4 regions of the Arthrobacter sp. UYP6 genome follow, and region 4 is predicted to be linked to each of the others. Evidence: riboswitches for the same ligand, from Rfam matches in the RefSeq annotation. Region 4 holds a riboswitch; each other region holds the start of a gene.

Region 1 (3,871 bases), on a different contig from region 4:
CGGCCGGATACAAGGGCATCTACCAGGGCGGGGCCTATCCGTCGCAGGAATTTCTGGCTGGCCTGAATCCGGACTTTGCCGGTTTCGTGGCGGAAAAACTGGAGCACCGGATTGGGCAGCTGTCCGAGCGGGCCGGCTCGCTCTCCGCGGAGGCAGCGGCGTGGACCGGGCTGCCCGCCGGCATCGCCGTCGCCGTCGGCAACGTGGACGCCCACGTCACCGCCCCGGCAGCCAAGGCCGTGGAACCGGGCCAGATGGTGGCCATCATGGGCACCTCCACCTGCCACGTGATGAGCGCCGAAGGCCCGGCCGATGTGCCGGGCATGTGCGGCGCGGTGGACGGCGGCATTGTGGAGGGACTCTGGGGCTACGAAGCCGGCCAGAGCGGCGTCGGGGACATCTTCGGCTGGTTTGTGCGCACCTGTGTGCCGCCGTCGTACGTCGCCGCGGCCGCCGGCCGCGGCATTGGCGTGCATGAATATCTCACCGAGCTGGCCGCGCGGCAGGCCATCGGCGAGCACGGGCTGCTGGCCCTGGACTGGCACAGCGGCAACCGTTCCGTACTGGTGGACCATGAGCTGTCCGGCGTGTTTGTGGGGCAGACGCTGGCCACCAAGCCGGAGGACATGTACCGGGCACTGCTGGAAGCCACCGCTTTTGGCACCCGTGTGATTGTGGAGGCCTTTAGGGACAGCGGCGTTCCGGTCCGCGAGCTCACCGTCGCCGGCGGTCTGCTGAAGAACCGGCTCCTGATGCAGATCTACTGCGATGTGCTGAACATGCCCATTTCCGTCATCGGCTCAGGCCAAGGTCCGGCGCTGGGCTCGGCCATCCACGCCGCGGTGGCCGCCGGCGCCTATCCGGACATCCGCACCGCGGCGGAGGCCATGGGCAACGTGGTCCGTGATGCGTACCTGCCGGACCCGGAGCGCGCCCGCGCCTACCAGCAGCTCTTTGAGGAATACCGTACCCTGCACGATTACTTTGGCCGCGGCGGCAACAACGTGATGCACCGGCTGAAGGCCATGCGCCGCTCCGCCGTTGCCGGCCGCACCATTTCCCCGATTGGAGTTTCGTCATGACACAGCACGTTTCCACTCCCGGTGCCGCGCCCGGGTCAGCGTCCGCGGCCTGCATTCCCGCACACCTGCGGGACGACGTCGACCGGCTCAAGGCGGAGGTGGCGGCCCTGCACGGGGAGCTGACCGCCAACGAGCTGGTGGCATGGACGGCCGGCAACGTCTCCGCCCGAGTGCCCGGCGCGGACCTGATGGTGATCAAGCCCTCCGGCGTCGCCTACGCGGACCTGACCGCGGAGAACATGGTGGTGACCGACCTGTTCGGGACGCTGGTGGAAGGCTCATTCGCGCCGTCGTCGGACACCGCCGCCCATGCCTATGTGTACCGGCACATGGACCACATCGGCGGCGTGGTGCACACCCATTCCACCTATGCCAGCGCGTGGGCTGCCCGCGGGGAAGCCATTCCCTGCGTCCTGACCATGATGGCGGACGAATTCGGCGGCGACATTCCGGTTGGTCCGTTTGCGCTGATCGGCGACGATTCGATTGGGCAGGGCATTGTGCAGACCCTGTCCGACTCCCGCTCCCCCGCCGTGCTGATGCAGAACCACGGCCCGTTCACGGTGGGCCGCGATGCGCGTGCTGCGGTCAAGGCTGCCGTGCTATGCGAGGAAGTGGCCCGTACGGTGCATATCTCCCGGCAGCTCGGGGCACCGCTGCAGATCGGGCAGGAGCAGATCGATTCCCTGTATAACCGCTACCAAAACGTGTACGGGCAGCACTAGAGCTATTCGTCCGGCGTCATACCGGCCTAATTGAGGACCGAATAATGGCGGGCCTGTTGACCAGCTACTCCCCCTCTTGGTCCTGGTTCAAAGCAGTCGAATGGCGAGCTCCCTCATCTGCTCGTGGGGAAGCTCGATGGTTGTCACCCCGGCCAAAGATATGACGCGATTTCATCATTATCGAAGGAAAGTGCGCACACCCACTTGGTCACCTGGGCATTCGGTGGCGGCGCCGCCGCCACATGGCGTCCATGACGCTATATGACTCGTGTTTCACTTCATGACGCGGCAACGAGTGATATGAAGCAACACTTTGACGCAACCGGTACGGGCATTGCACCCAACTGCCGCCGCGTCTAGATTGGTCCCACCACCCATCCAGAGCGGCTGAGAGATCTGGCTCGTTGACGCCGCAGCAACCATCGTTTCCCTCCACAGGAGGCTGAAATGAACGGTGCTACCGCCAGGACCGATGGAGACTTGCCTGTGACACCCGTCAGCGCAATAACCTGCCCCCTGCGCGGCCAGCTGGATTGTTCAGCAGCGCTGGTGGCACTCCCTCGGCACCCACCGAGGAGCCACAATGACCCCAGCAGCGCATACCGCCGTCCCGCCGGCGCTGTCCTACGAGCTGTATCCGCCCACAAACGCCCGGACCGAAAAGGCCGTGCTGCAGGTGATCGACGAGCTGGCCGGCACACATCCGGACTACGTTTCGGTGACGTACAGCGGCACCCCGGAACGGCGCCAGGCGTCCGTCCGCCTGCTTGAGCATCTGGTGCACGCCACCCGGCTGCGGCCGCTGGGACATCTGACCTGTGTGGGTGAAACCCGGGAGAGCCTGTACCGGCTGGTGAACCTGCTGGTGGGCCTGGGCGTCCGCGGCGTGCTGGCCATGCGCGGTGATCTGCCCGCAGACCCCGGCGCGTTTCGGGGCGAGCTGCCGTTCGCCCGGTACCTGGTGGAACTGATCAGGGAGATCGAGGACCAGCATTCAGCAGCTCTGGCCGGCGGCCGGATGGCCGTGGGAGTGGCTGCCTATCCCAACCGGCATCCGGAATCGCCGTCCTTCCAGCATGACATTGAGGTGCTCGTCTCCAAGGAGCGCTCCGGCGCCAACTTCGCGATCAGCCAGGTGTATTTCAACCCCGCCGATTACGTGCAGCTGGTGACCGCCGCGCGGGCAGCGGGAGTCACCATCCCGATCATTCCCGGGATCATCCCCATGTCCAGCCAGAACCGGCTGCAGCGGTTAGCCCTGATGACCGGTGTCCATCCGGACCCCGCCCTGCTGCACCGGCTGGAAATCGCAGGCTCCGACGCCGAACGCCGCCGGATCGGAGTCGACGCCGCCGTGGCGCTGGCCCGGGCCGCGTTCGACGCCGGAGCGCCGGGCCTGCACCTGTACACGTTCAACGAAGCGCGCGCCTGCGTGGAAATCGTGGAAGCCCTCAACCTTCCGGCATCGCGTGCGCTGCCGCCCGTACCGCACCCCGCCATCTCCGCCTGAGGCCCTGCCCGCTCTCCCTTTAACCGACCCCGCTCAACCCCAAATACCAGGAGACATCATGACCAACCCCAGCACCTTCCCCGCCGCCACCATCCTCGGCTACCCGCGGATCGGCCCCCACCGTGAACTCAAGAAGGCCCTCGACGCCCACTGGAGCGGCGCGATCAGTGAACAGCAGCTCCTCGCGGACGCCCGGAAACTCCAGGACCGGACAGTCAGCCGCCTCGTGGAACTCGGCCTGAACGCCGCCGATTCCTCCATCCCCGCTGACTTTGCGCTCTACGACCAGGTCCTGGACACCACCGCGGCGCTAGGTGCCCTGCCGGCCCGGTTCGCGGACCTGGCCGACGCCGACGGCAGCGTGGGCACGGCCGCCTCCTTCATCCTCGCCCGCGGCCACGGTGAACGCCCGCCGCTGGAACTGACCAAATGGTTCGACACCAACTACCACTACCTGGTACCGGAAATCGGTCCGGAAACCCCCTTTACCGCTGTCGCGCATCAGCTCGCGGACACCATCCGCCGGCACCGGGAAAACGGTGCGGTGCTCCGCC
Region 2 (3,871 bases), on a different contig from region 4:
TCCTGATTCCCGGTCCCGCCATCCCACCCCGCCCCTACCCGCCCGCCCCTCGCCGAGCCCGGCCCGCCCCGCCCGCCCCGCTCCGAGCCCGTCCCGAGCCCGGCCCGCCCCGCTCCGAGCCCGTCCCGAGCCCGGCCCGCCCCGCCCCGGCCCTCGCCGAGATGGCAGACAGTGCTGTTCTCAGCGCTCAGAGCAGCACCTACTGCCATCTCGGCGAAAGGAAGGGGAGGGAGAGACTCATGAGCGAACGTGACGTGGATTGGGAGGGCGCCGCCAACGCGCGTGACCTGGGTGGAATCCCGGTCATCGGCACGGGTGCGGGCGCGAGTGCCGTGGTGCCGGGCCGGATCTTCCGGATGGGCCGATCCGAATGGCTCACCGAACGCGGCTGGGCCCGGGCCCGCGCCGCGGGCATCCGCACCGTCGTCGACCTCCGCAATGATGTGGAGCAGGGTCGACGGGACACCGATCCGCGGGTGGGCCCCGACGCCGTGGACGGCATCACCTTCCTGACCCGGCCCACGCAGGAAGCGCACGATCCGGACTTTACCGCGCTCTGCGGCCCCTACATGGATTCACCCAAGTGGTACCGGGAGAACCTGCGCCGCTGGCCGGAAAAGATCGCCGCCGTCCTCCAGGCCATCGCAGACGCCGACGACGACGGCGCGGTGGTGATCCACTGCTCGGCCGGCCGGGACCGCACCGGGCTGATCGCCATGCTCCTGCTGCAGCTGGCCGGGGCTCCGCCGGAGGCCATCGCCGATGACTACGAGCAGGCGGTCCGCGGCATTAACGCCTTCCACGCCACCCAGGCTCATCCCCGGGAAAAGCCGCTGACGGCAGCGCAGGAAAACGCCCGCGTGGCCGACGGGCGGCGGGAACTGCTCCGCGCCCTGGACGGGCTGGACACGGAACAGTACCTTCGCTCGGCCGGTGTCAGCTCGGCTGCGATTGAGCGGCTTCGGCGTCGGATGCTGCGTTGACCGGGTTACACGGCCGGAGCTTTTCCGGCGCCGCCAAGTAGAAAAAAGAGCGCCGGGCCGGGCTGTCGAAACCGCCCGGAACCAGAAGCGAGGAATACCGGGCGCACCACTGGGCCGCACCGCCCGAACCCTCCAACGCCAGGGCCAGCGCCGGCATGTCATGGAACCACATCAGCTGCTGCCGCCCGTCCACCACCAGCTGAATGACGCCGAGTTCAACATCGACGTAGGCCTGGGCATCCACCCAGTCATCGAAGCCAACAAGGCGCTTGGCATGGATCAGATGAATGTTGTGGCCGGGGAAAAAGCTGGCGCATTTGGTGTCACTGGAGATGCTCACAGTGTGGTCCTTTACGGGTTGTCCTTGCCTGCGCCGGGCGGCGGCAGGCCGCTTCGTCATCCGAACCACCCGCCGAACAGTGGGGTTGGTGTGAGGCCAGTCGGAGCTTTTACGTACCCGGATTCCTCCAGGTGCGATGGCCGCCTCTCGTGAAGCTGAGACAACCATAGCGCATGGCGCTGAGAGGCGGGAAGCGCGCGCGGAGGGCGTCAGCGCCAGCCGGCAGCGGGCGCTACGTGCCGCACCAGGTTCTCCAGCAACCGGGCGTTATATTCCACTCCCAGCTGGTTGGGCACCGTGACCAGCAGGGTGTCCGCCGTCTGAACCGCGGCATCGGCGGCCAGCTGGGCGGCAATTACGTCCGGCTCCCCGATGTAGCTCTTTCCGAAGCGGGCCAGTCCGCCGTCCAGCCGGCCCACCTGGTCGCGTCCCTCCGCCTGGGCGCGCAGGCCGAAGTAGCGCCGGTCGTCGTCGGACACCAGCGGAATAATGCTGCGACTAACCGAGACCCGGCCGGTGCCTTCATGGCCGGCGTCGGCCCAGGCCTTGCGGAACACCTCGATCTGCTCGGCCTGGAGCTGGTCAAAGGGTATCCCGGTGTCCTCCGTCAGCAGGGTGGAACTCATCAGGTTCATGCCCTGCTCACCGGTCCACTTGGCCGTGGCCCGTGTGCCGGACCCCCACCAGATCCGGTTCCCGAGACCTGGAGACTGCGGCTCGATGGCGAGTGTTCCCGAACTGCCGGTCATCATGGGATCCGCAGTGGCCAGCCCGGCACCGGAAACAGCTGCACGGAACACCAGGGTGTGCTTGCGTGCCTCGTCAGCGTCCGTGCTGCCCTCGGTCGGAACATAGCCGAACGCTTCGTACCCGCGCAGGGCCGGCTCGGGTGAACCGCGGCTGAGGCCAAGCTGCAGCCTGCCGCCGCTAATCAGATCCGCTGCGGCGGCCTCTTCAGCCATGTAGAGCGGATTTTCATACCGCATGTCGATCACGGCCGTGCCCAGCTCAATCCGGCTGGTCCGCGCGGCCATGGCGGAGAGCAGGGGGAAGGGCGCGGCGAACTGCGGCGCAAAGTGATGGACGCGCAGGTAGGCACCGTCCACCCCGAGTTCTTCCGCCGCCACCGCCAGGTCTATGGTCTGCAGCAGGGCGTCCCGGGCGGTCCGGACAAGGGAACCCTGCACATCGCGGTAATGTCCAAAGGACAGGAAACCGATCTTCTTCATGTTCAGTCACAGCACCGGTTTCCCAGGAGATATTCCCCGCTTCCGATTCTTCGGCGCCGGGGGCGGAAAGGCGAAAAGCATGCACCTGACCATGGTCCCCGGCATCGGCGGTTCCAATGACGAGCACTGGCAAAGCCGGTGGCAGGCCGGTGCCTCGGACATGTCCCGGATTTCGCCGTCGTCGTGGGATGACCCCAATCTGGAGAACTGGATGGATGCGCTCGACGACACCGCCGGCTCCCGGCACGGTGACACCATTCTGGTGGCGCACAGCCTGGGCTGCCTGGCCTCCGCGGAGTGGCTGCTGCGCAATCCCCGCGGCGCCCGGGGCGTGCTGCTGGTGGCACCGCCGGATCCGGCTGAGCCGGCGTTCCCTGACAGTGCCGGCTCCTTCCGTGACCCGCGGCTGCAGCCGCTGCCCGTGCCCGGGCTGCTGATCGCCAGCGAAAATGATCCGTACTGCACACTTCCGGGAGCACGGTTGCTGGCTGGGGCCTGGGGTATTCCGGTGATCGATGCCGGACCGCTCACCCACATCAACGACGAAAGCGGTATTGGCGGCTGGCGGCAGGGCCGGGACCTGCTCACCGCGTTCGCCGCCGGGCTGGGCGCGGACGTTCCCCTCGGAGCGGAACTGGGGTAAGAATGGGCGCATGGAACTTCCGGTAATGCCGCCCGTGGCCCCCATGCTGGCCAAAGCCGTGACCATCCTGCCACGGGGGGAGTACTCCTACGAGCCCAAATGGGACGGGTTCCGGTCCATTATTTTCCGGGACGGCGACGAGCTGGAGATCGGCAGCCGCAACGAAAAGCCGATGACCCGCTACTTTCCGGAACTTATCGAAGCACTGAAGGCCAATCTGCCGCAGCGCTGTGTAGTGGACGGCGAAATCATCCTGATCAGCGCCTCCGGAGAGCGGCTGGACTTTGAAGGTCTCCAGCAGCGCATCCACCCCGCAGCCAGCCGGGTGAAGCTGCTGGCCGAGCAGACTCCGGCGGCCTTCGCAGCTTTTGATCTGCTGGCGCTGGAGGACACCAGCTACCTGGACCGGCCGTACTCCGAGCGCCGCAGCGCACTGGAATCCGCCCTTGCCGAGGCCGCCGCTCCGGTCTATCTGACGGCCCGCACCACCGATCCCGACACCGCGCAGCGCTGGTTCGGAGAGTTTGAGGGCGCCGGGCTGGACGGCATCGTGGCCAAACCCCTGGCGGAGGTCTATGAGCCCGGCAAACGCACCATGGCCAAGTACAAACACATACGCACCGCGGACTGCGTGCTGGCCGGATACCGGGTACACAAGTCGGGGCCCGACGCCGTC
Region 3 (3,871 bases), on a different contig from region 4:
TTGATCGAGACCACAAAAAAACGGTCCGTGTCCACCGTTTTGCCCGGTCCCACCAGGGCATCCCACCAGCCGTCCTCCCCGCTGCTGCCCCGGGCCACGTGGGTGCTGCCGGTGAGCGCATGGGCCACCAGCACGGCGTTGGTGGCATCCGCGTTCAGGCTTCCCCAGGTCTCGTAGGCAAGGGACACGGCCGGCAGATGCCCGCCGGTTTCCAGGTCGAGGCTGCCGATGCGGGCGTGCCGCAGCACCCCGTCCCGGACAGGAACGGAGTGCTGCGGCACGGTGCGGCCGGGAGTGGAGGCTGTCACTGCAGTCTTTGCGGTAGAAGGAAGTCTCACGCTGTGCCTTACGCTCCCTTGGCGGCCCGGAAACCGGCGTCGAGGTCCGCAATAATGTCGTCGATGTGCTCGATGCCCACGGAGAGCCGGACCAGCCCGGGGCTGACGCCGGCCGCCGCCTGCGCCTCCGCGCCCAGCTGGCTGTGCGTGGTCGACGCCGGATGAATGACCAGGGAACGCACGTCGCCCACATTCGCCACATGCGAGTGCAGGTCCAGGGCATCCACGAAGGCCTTGCCGGCGTCGACGCCGCCGGCGATCTCAAAGGAGACAATGGCGCCGGTTCCGCGCGGCCCGTACTTGCGCCCGCGCTCAAACCACGGGCTGGACTCCAGCCCCGCGTAGGCGACGGAGACGACGTCGTCGTGCCCTTCCAGCCAATTGGCCACCGCGACGGCGTTGCTCACGTGCCGTTCCACGCGCAGGCTCAGGGTTTCCAGACCCTGGGCAATCAGGAACGCATTGAACGGCGACACGGACGACCCGAGGTCGCGCAGCAGCTGCACGCGGGCTTTGAGGATGTAGGCCAGGTTGGCGCCCAGAATGCCGTCGGCGCCCAGGTCACGGGCATAAACGAGGCCGTTGTAGCTCTCATCGGGGGTATTGAAACCGGGGAATTTCTCCGGATCTGCGCCAAAGTCGAAGTTGCCCGAATCCACAATCACGCCGGCAATGGCAGTTCCGTGCCCGCCCAGATACTTGGTGGCCGAGTGCACCACAATGTCCGCGCCCCACTCGATCGGCCGGATCAGATACGGGGTGGAGAGCGTGTTGTCCACGATCAGGGGAATGCCGGCCTCGCGCGCCACCGTGCTGATGCCCTCGATGTCCAGCACGTCCTGGCGCGGGTTGGAGACCACTTCGCCGAAGAAGGCCTTGGTGTTGGGCTGCACCGCCGCCCGCCACTGCTCCAGATTGTCCGGATCCTGGACAAAGGTGGTGGTGATGCCGAACTTCTTCAGCGTGTGCTTGAACAGGTTGTAGGTGCCGCCGTAGAGACTTGGACTGGCCACAATGTGGTCTCCCGCCTCGGCCACGTTGAGGATGGCGAAGGTTTCAGCGGCCTGGCCGGAGGCGAGCAGCAGTGCGCCGATCCCGCCCTCGAGGGAGGCGATCCGGTTTTCCACCGCTTCCTGGGTGGGGTTGCCGATGCGTGTGTAGATCGGAGCCAGCTCGGCCAGTGCAAAACGGTTGGCCGCTGACTCGGCGCTGGGAAAGACGAAGGATGAAGTCTGATAGATGGGCAGCGCGCGGGCGCCGGTGACGGCGTCGGGCTCCTGTCCAGCGTGGATCTGCCGGGTTTCGAACGACCAGTTTCCTGACATTGTTTGCTCCCTGTAACTAGGGACCGCACCGAGACTTGTAGCCGGAAAAAGATAACCGGCAGCCATGTGTGGTCCGCGCTTGCCGTACGTCCGTTTGACGTACAGCCAGGTCTTCACCCGGGGCACCCCACCGCGGTTGGAGGGTTGCCGGCCAGCAAGCCGGGGCTATCTGCTGGCACTCATGACCTATCCCCCTATGAAAACGGATAAGCCCTGCGCCTGCAAGGTCTGTGACGGATCATTTCCCGGGATGTCGGGGGCTTCACCGAGGATCGGCAGCGCTGTTCTCCGCGACAGCCGGACGGCCTGATTCGGATTGCTCCTGCCGCGTGTACGGCAGATCCGGACCCCCGGCGACAGGCTTCCGGCAGATAAATCAGCAGGTCAAACGGAAGTTGTGGCCAGCTAAGGGTTGCCTTAGTCGAGAGGTGGGTCACAACGTGCCAAAATGGGCCGCATGCGCTTGGACCATGTATCTTATGCCTGTGAATCCGACGGTCTTTTGGCCACGACTGAGAGGATTGCTGCCGCTCTGGGAGCGGACTTCGTCAAGGGCGGTGTGCACCCGCGTTTCGGAACACGGAACATGATCCTGCCCCTGGCCAATCACCAGTACGTTGAGGTGGTGGAGGCCCTGAACCACCCGGCCTCGGACAAAGCGCCCTTTGGCCAGGCTGTGCGCCAGCGCTCGGAGTGCGGCGGCGGCTGGATGGGCTGGTGCGTGGCTGTGGATGACCTCTCCCCTTTCGAAGAACGCCTCGGACGGCTCTCCGTTCCGGGCAACCGCAAGTTCCCGGACGGCCAGGAACTGACCTGGCAGCAGATCGGCATCAACGGGCTGATCGCGGATCCGCAGGTGCCGTACATGCTGCGCTGGGATGACGGAACGGAGGCCCTGCACCCCTCCGCCGCTCTTCCGGGCATGCCCGGCAAGGTGAAGCTGAACTCCCTGACCATCGCCGGCTCCGCGGACCGCGTGGCCCAGTGGCTGGGCACCCCCGCCGAGGAACCGCTGGAAAACGTGGGCGTCACCTGGATTTCCCCCAAGGGCACCCCCGGCATCATGTCCGTCTCCTTCGACACCGCCAAGGGCCTCGTCGAGATCTAATCCTGCTGCCGGTTTGCCGCCGCGCGGGACGCGGATCCGCTACCACTTTGGGCATCCGCGCACCCTTTGGGCAGCGCAGGACCCGGATCCGCTACCGCTTTGGGCATCCGCGCACCCTTTGGGCAATCGCTGCCGGTCCGCACCGGCAGCAGAATCCCAAACCGGATGCCCCTGCCCAAAACAGTCGCGGTTCCCTCGGTTGCACCTCAGAGAAGCCAAATCCTGCCACTTTGGGCATCCGCGCACCCTTTGGGCAACGCAGCACCCGGATCCGCTACCACTTTGGGCGTCCGCGCACCCTTTGGGAAATCGCTGCCGGTCCGCACCGGCAGCAGAATCCCAAACCGGATGCCCCTGCCCAAAACAGTCGCGGATTCCTCGGAGGAGTTCTTATCCACAAGTCGGCCTTCGTTCCTCGGGGACGGTATGCCCAAGGGTGCACCCTTGGGTCATGGACCCCGAGTTTCTTTATGCATCCGACGCCGACCACGACGGCACCGGCAGACGGTCCCTGGCACGGAAATGCCGGAACGGTGAACTGGTACGGGTGCGGGCCGGGGTCTACATCCGAGCCGCCCAATGGCAGAAAATGCCGAAATGGGACCGGGACCGTGCCGCGATTTCCGCTGCCGTTGACCAGGGCCAAGGCCACGCACCTCGGATCCTGATCCAGCAGTCCGCCGCCGTCATCTGGGGTTTACCTGTCATCGGCAGAACCTCTGAAGTCCTGCTGCTGGCCCCGGGTTCGTCGCACGGGAGACGCCGCGGCAATCTCTGCTGGACTCCACGGACGCTGCTCGAGCCGACGACAACTCAGGACGGCCTTACCCTAACGTCCCGTGCACAAACTGTCCTCGATATGGCCGCCCGACTGCCCTTCGAACGTGCCGTTCCTGCCATGGACCACATGCTGCGCCCCGATGAAGCCCGCGGATTCCCTGCTCTGGAACGGGACGCCCTGATGGTCCTCAGCGGAAAACTCCCCGACGAGGCTAAACGCACCAGGGCCAGGAGGGTAATTTCCTTCGCCGATGGCCGGTCTGAATCCCCCGGCGAGTCATACTCCCGTGCAGTGCTGCATCTGCTCGGGTTTCCGCAGC
Region 4 (3,871 bases):
AGGTCCAGTCCGGCGACGTCGGCGAGGATCTGCGCGGTTTCCTCCGGGTTCTCTGCCGCCCAGGCACGGGCCTTTTCATAGGCGTTGACCACAGCCTGCGCCAGCTCCGGGTCTTCCTTCAGGAACGATTCGTTGGCGGCGAGGATGCCGTAGGTGTTGAAGTCCAGGTTGCGGTAGATCAGCCGGGCACCGTTTTGTTCAGCGCCCGCCATGATCGGATCCAGTCCGGCCCAGGCATCCACCGAACCGTTTTCCAGTGCGGTCCGGCCGTCCGCGTGCTGCAGCTGTTCCACCGTGACGTCGTCGAGGCTGAGTCCGGCCTCGTCGAGGGCCTGGACCAGGAAGAAGTAGGGATCGGTGCCCTTGGTTGCGGCCACCGACTTGCCCAAAAGGTCCGCCACCGAGGTGATATCCGAATCCGCGCCCACCACCAGGGCGGCCCATTCCGGCTGGGAGAAAACGTCGATGGCCTTGATGGGTGAGTCGTTGGCCCGGTGCAGCAGGGCCGCGGAACCGGCGGTGGAGCCAACGTCGATTGCTCCGGACCGCAGGTTCTCATTGGCTTTGTTGGAGCCCGCTGACTGCACCCATTCCACGGTGACGCCGTCTTCGGCCAGCGTGGCTTCCAGCCAGCCCTGGTCCTTGATGATCAGGCTCAGCGGGTTGTAGGTGGCGAAGTCAAGGGTGAGGGTGCCGCCGTCGGCCGCGTTGGCGTTGGCGGCGGCGTCGGAATCCTCGCCGGCCACGCAGCCGGTCAGCAGCAGCGAAGTGGCGGCAGCAGCTGCGGCCAGGGCCTGAAGCGTGGTGCGGCCGGCGGGGAGGGACGTGCGGGAACGGCTGTTCATGGGAGTTCTTTCTGCTGGAAAGGAAGGCGAAGGGGGGCCGTTTGCGCCCAGAATGACGCGGATCGGCTGGAGAAATGCCCCCGGAGGGGACGCAGTGCGGGTCTGCTAGTGGCGGTCGACGCCGAGGCGGGCCAGGAGTTCGCCGCGCATTCGGGCCAGCTCCGCCGACGCACGGTCGCGGGGACGGCGTCCGGGCACGGTGATGGTGTCCGTGATGGTGGCTCCCGCGGCCCCGGGCTGCTTCCCCAAAATGATGATGCGGTCTGCCAGCTGGAGGGCTTCGTCCACATCGTGGGTTACCAGCAGCACCGTGGTGGGGGTCGCCTTGTGCACGGAGAGCAGCAGGTCCTGCATCTTCAGCCGGGTCAGGGCATCCAGGGCGCCGAACGGCTCATCGAGCAGCAGCACCCCGGGCGTCCGGGCCAGGGCGCGGGCAAGGGAGGTGCGCTGGGCCATACCGCCGGAGACAGCCCGCGGACGGTGCTTGGCGAAAGCCGCCAGCTCCACCAGATCCAGCAGCTCAGCTACTTTGGCCTTGCCGTTTTTGGCGCTGATGCCCTTGGGCAGGCCCATGGCGATGTTGGCCTGCAACGTTTGCCAGGGCAGCAGCCGCGGTTCCTGGAAGGCGACGGCGCACCGCTCGTCGATGCCGCGGACCGGCGTTCCGTCAATCCGGATCTCGCCGGCGGTCGGCGCATCCAACCCGGCTGCGGCCCGCAGCAGCGTGGACTTTCCGCAGCCGCTGGAGCCCAGGATGGCAAGAACCTCGCCGTGGTGAACGTCAAAGGTGATGTCCCGCAGCACCTGGTGGGTTTCGCTGCCGGAACCGAAAGCACGGCCGAGTCCGGAAAAGCTGACGGGAAGGGCGGAGCCGGCGGAGCACCCAGGGGACGGGGCGGCGGCAGGGGACTGGGAAGCCAGAGCGGTCATGTTAATCTCCATCGGTCCTGGCAGTAGCACCCTACGGAAAACACCTTGGGCCCTCAGTGGGCCTCCTGCGGTGCTGTCCTTGTTATTGCCGTCTCTCAAGGAGGAAATACGGCAACCAGGGTTGCTGCGGCTTCACTGATCCAGGTCTCTCAGCCGCTCGGGATGGTCAAGAGCAACTAAACGCTCCATTGCGGAAACGGGCAAGTCCCGAGCGTAATATTTCGACGCCGCCCCTAGGCACGCAGGCTGTTCAGGGCGGGGTGGGCCGCCAACCCGTGCTCCCCGTACAAGGCCCACACCAAGTAGGCAATGGCCAACGGAGCTTCCGCCCCGCCGATCAGCAGCGGCTCGCTGGAATGAAATTCGAGCACCATGCTGTTGTTTTCCGGCTCCGGATAACAGGCCGAGACGTGTCCATAGGCAAAACTGAGCCATCTTCCGTTCACCTGGCAGATAATCCTGCGGTTCGTCAGGAACATTTGCGTGTGCTGGCCTTCGCGCCATTGCTGTTGGGACGCCGCATCAGCAGCTCGTCTTCGGGAGCGGTTGGCAAGGGCGGTAATTCCTACGCCCGCCAGGACGAATGCGGGGCGGCCCCAAAAGAAACCCGAAGTATGAACATACGTTCCGTTGAGACCGTAATAACGTGCATAGTCAGCGTTTATCAACAGATGAACGGACTCCCCCGGTTCCAGCACAATGCCCCAGACTTCGAGGGCGGCAGGGGGTTGGCCTCTTCCGAGGTGGTCCGCCAAGATGCGCGCCGCCGACCATGAAGTCTCGTAGGCCCGCTGGAGATCCGCCTGCGCCCGTTCAGCCTTGGTGAAATGGCCGCGGGACCGTCGGTGAGCGCGGAATACCCGGTACCCGTTTTCCACCGACTTGATGAAGAGATAGATGCTCATAATGATCGATGCGCCGATGATTCCGAGCAGGATCAGGCCCTTGGGGATATCGCCTAGCCCGGAGGCAACAACGGCATTCATGCCAAGGGGGCCCATTACATAAACGGTTGCTATTCCCGCCAATGGCAGGAACCAGCCACAGTGCTTCTTCATGCGGTCACCCTAGCCGTGTCCGAGGGAGACAAACACCGGAATTTTCCGGTTGTGGACAACCGGCCGGACGTCGCAGGTGGGGCTTCACACAGTGTCATCTACTTCCCCTTGCAGTTCCGTCGTGCAGATACTGGTGACGCAGGATCATGAGTCCCAACGCGAAGCTCTGGCTGGTTGGGCGGCAACCCTCTTTCCGTAGCGGGGTGCCCCAGATGAGGATCCGGCCGTTCCGCGTCCGCGAACGGCAAGTACGGCGCTCCTTCGCGGGTGCGTCCCGTTCCGAAGGATTTCCCCGTGACCAACCATTCCAACCAGTCCGAACAGCGCACCCAGCCCGTCCCGGCAAGCCCAAGCACCCGGCGGCAGATCCGGTTCAACGCCTTTGACATGAACTGCGTGGGCCACCAGTCGCCGGGACTGTGGCGCCATCCGCAGGACCAGTCCGCCAACTACACGGACATCCGGTACTGGGCCAACCTGGCCCAAACCTGCGAGCGCGGGCTGTTCGACGGCATCTTCATCGCCGACGTCCTGGGTACCTATGACGTGTACGGAAACTCCAACGAGGCCACCCTCCGTCAGGGTACGCAGGTTCCCGTCAATGATCCGCTGCTGCTGGTCTCCGCGATGGCCCTGGTCACTGAGCACCTCGGCTTCGGAATCACCGCCGGCACCGCCTACGAACACCCCTATCCCTTTGCCCGCCGGCTCTCCACGCTGGACCACATCACCAACGGCCGGGTGGGCTGGAACGTGGTCACCGGCTATCTGCCCTCCGCCGCCCGGAACATGGGCGCGGCAGACCAGCTCGAGCACGACGAGCGCTACAACCATGCGGATGAATACCTCGAGGTGATCTACAAACTGCTCGAAGGCTCCTGGGAGGACGACGCCGTGGTCCGCGACAAGGAACGCGGCATTTTCACCGACCCGTCCAAGGTGCATGACATCAACCATGAGGGCAAGTACTTCAAGGTTCCCGGCATCCATATCAGTGAGCCCTCCCCGCAGCGCACACCGGTGATCTACCAGGCCGGC

The links. Region 4 has a riboswitch for S-adenosylmethionine ahead of ABIB35_RS11110 (LLM class flavin-dependent oxidoreductase). Riboswitches for the same ligand answer to the same signal wherever they lie in the genome.
Region 1: linked by a shared signal. The riboswitch ahead of ABIB35_RS08620 (methylenetetrahydrofolate reductase) and the one ahead of ABIB35_RS11110 (LLM class flavin-dependent oxidoreductase) in region 4 are both predicted to bind S-adenosylmethionine.
Region 2: linked by a shared signal. The riboswitch ahead of ABIB35_RS01680 (hypothetical protein) and the one ahead of ABIB35_RS11110 (LLM class flavin-dependent oxidoreductase) in region 4 are both predicted to bind S-adenosylmethionine.
Region 3: linked by a shared signal. The riboswitch ahead of ABIB35_RS15605 (bifunctional o-acetylhomoserine/o-acetylserine sulfhydrylase) and the one ahead of ABIB35_RS11110 (LLM class flavin-dependent oxidoreductase) in region 4 are both predicted to bind S-adenosylmethionine.

The regions. Positions count from the first base shown of each region.
Region 1 covers NZ_JBEPPM010000008.1:85,123-88,993, reverse strand. The annotation lists gene araB (ribulokinase) at 1-1,082, shown strand, start outside; gene ABIB35_RS08625 (L-ribulose-5-phosphate 4-epimerase) at 1,079-1,807, shown strand; SAM riboswitch class I at 2,179-2,286, shown strand; gene ABIB35_RS08620 (methylenetetrahydrofolate reductase) at 2,391-3,317, shown strand; gene metE (5-methyltetrahydropteroyltriglutamate--homocysteine S-methyltransferase) at 3,376-3,871, shown strand, end outside.
Region 2 covers NZ_JBEPPM010000001.1:338,823-342,693, reverse strand. The annotation lists gene ABIB35_RS01690 (3-hydroxyacyl-CoA dehydrogenase family protein) at 1-6, shown strand, start outside; gene ABIB35_RS01685 (tyrosine-protein phosphatase) at 240-983, shown strand; gene ABIB35_RS01680 (hypothetical protein) at 937-1,323, opposite strand; SAM riboswitch class IV at 1,339-1,478, opposite strand; gene ABIB35_RS01675 (LLM class flavin-dependent oxidoreductase) at 1,533-2,552, opposite strand; gene ABIB35_RS01670 (RBBP9/YdeN family alpha/beta hydrolase) at 2,632-3,195, shown strand; gene ABIB35_RS01665 (ATP-dependent DNA ligase) at 3,206-3,871, shown strand, end outside.
Region 3 covers NZ_JBEPPM010000020.1:34,001-37,871, forward strand. The annotation lists gene metX (homoserine O-acetyltransferase MetX) at 1-308, opposite strand, end outside; gene ABIB35_RS15605 (bifunctional o-acetylhomoserine/o-acetylserine sulfhydrylase) at 347-1,663, opposite strand; SAM riboswitch class IV at 1,734-1,850, opposite strand; gene ABIB35_RS15610 (VOC family protein) at 2,121-2,771, shown strand; gene ABIB35_RS15615 (hypothetical protein) at 3,223-3,871, shown strand, end outside.
Region 4 covers NZ_JBEPPM010000011.1:102,439-106,309, forward strand. The annotation lists gene ABIB35_RS11095 (aliphatic sulfonate ABC transporter substrate-binding protein) at 1-845, opposite strand, end outside; gene ABIB35_RS11100 (ABC transporter ATP-binding protein) at 951-1,775, opposite strand; gene ABIB35_RS11105 (hypothetical protein) at 2,009-2,833, opposite strand; SAM riboswitch class IV at 2,976-3,090, shown strand; gene ABIB35_RS11110 (LLM class flavin-dependent oxidoreductase) at 3,128-3,871, shown strand, end outside.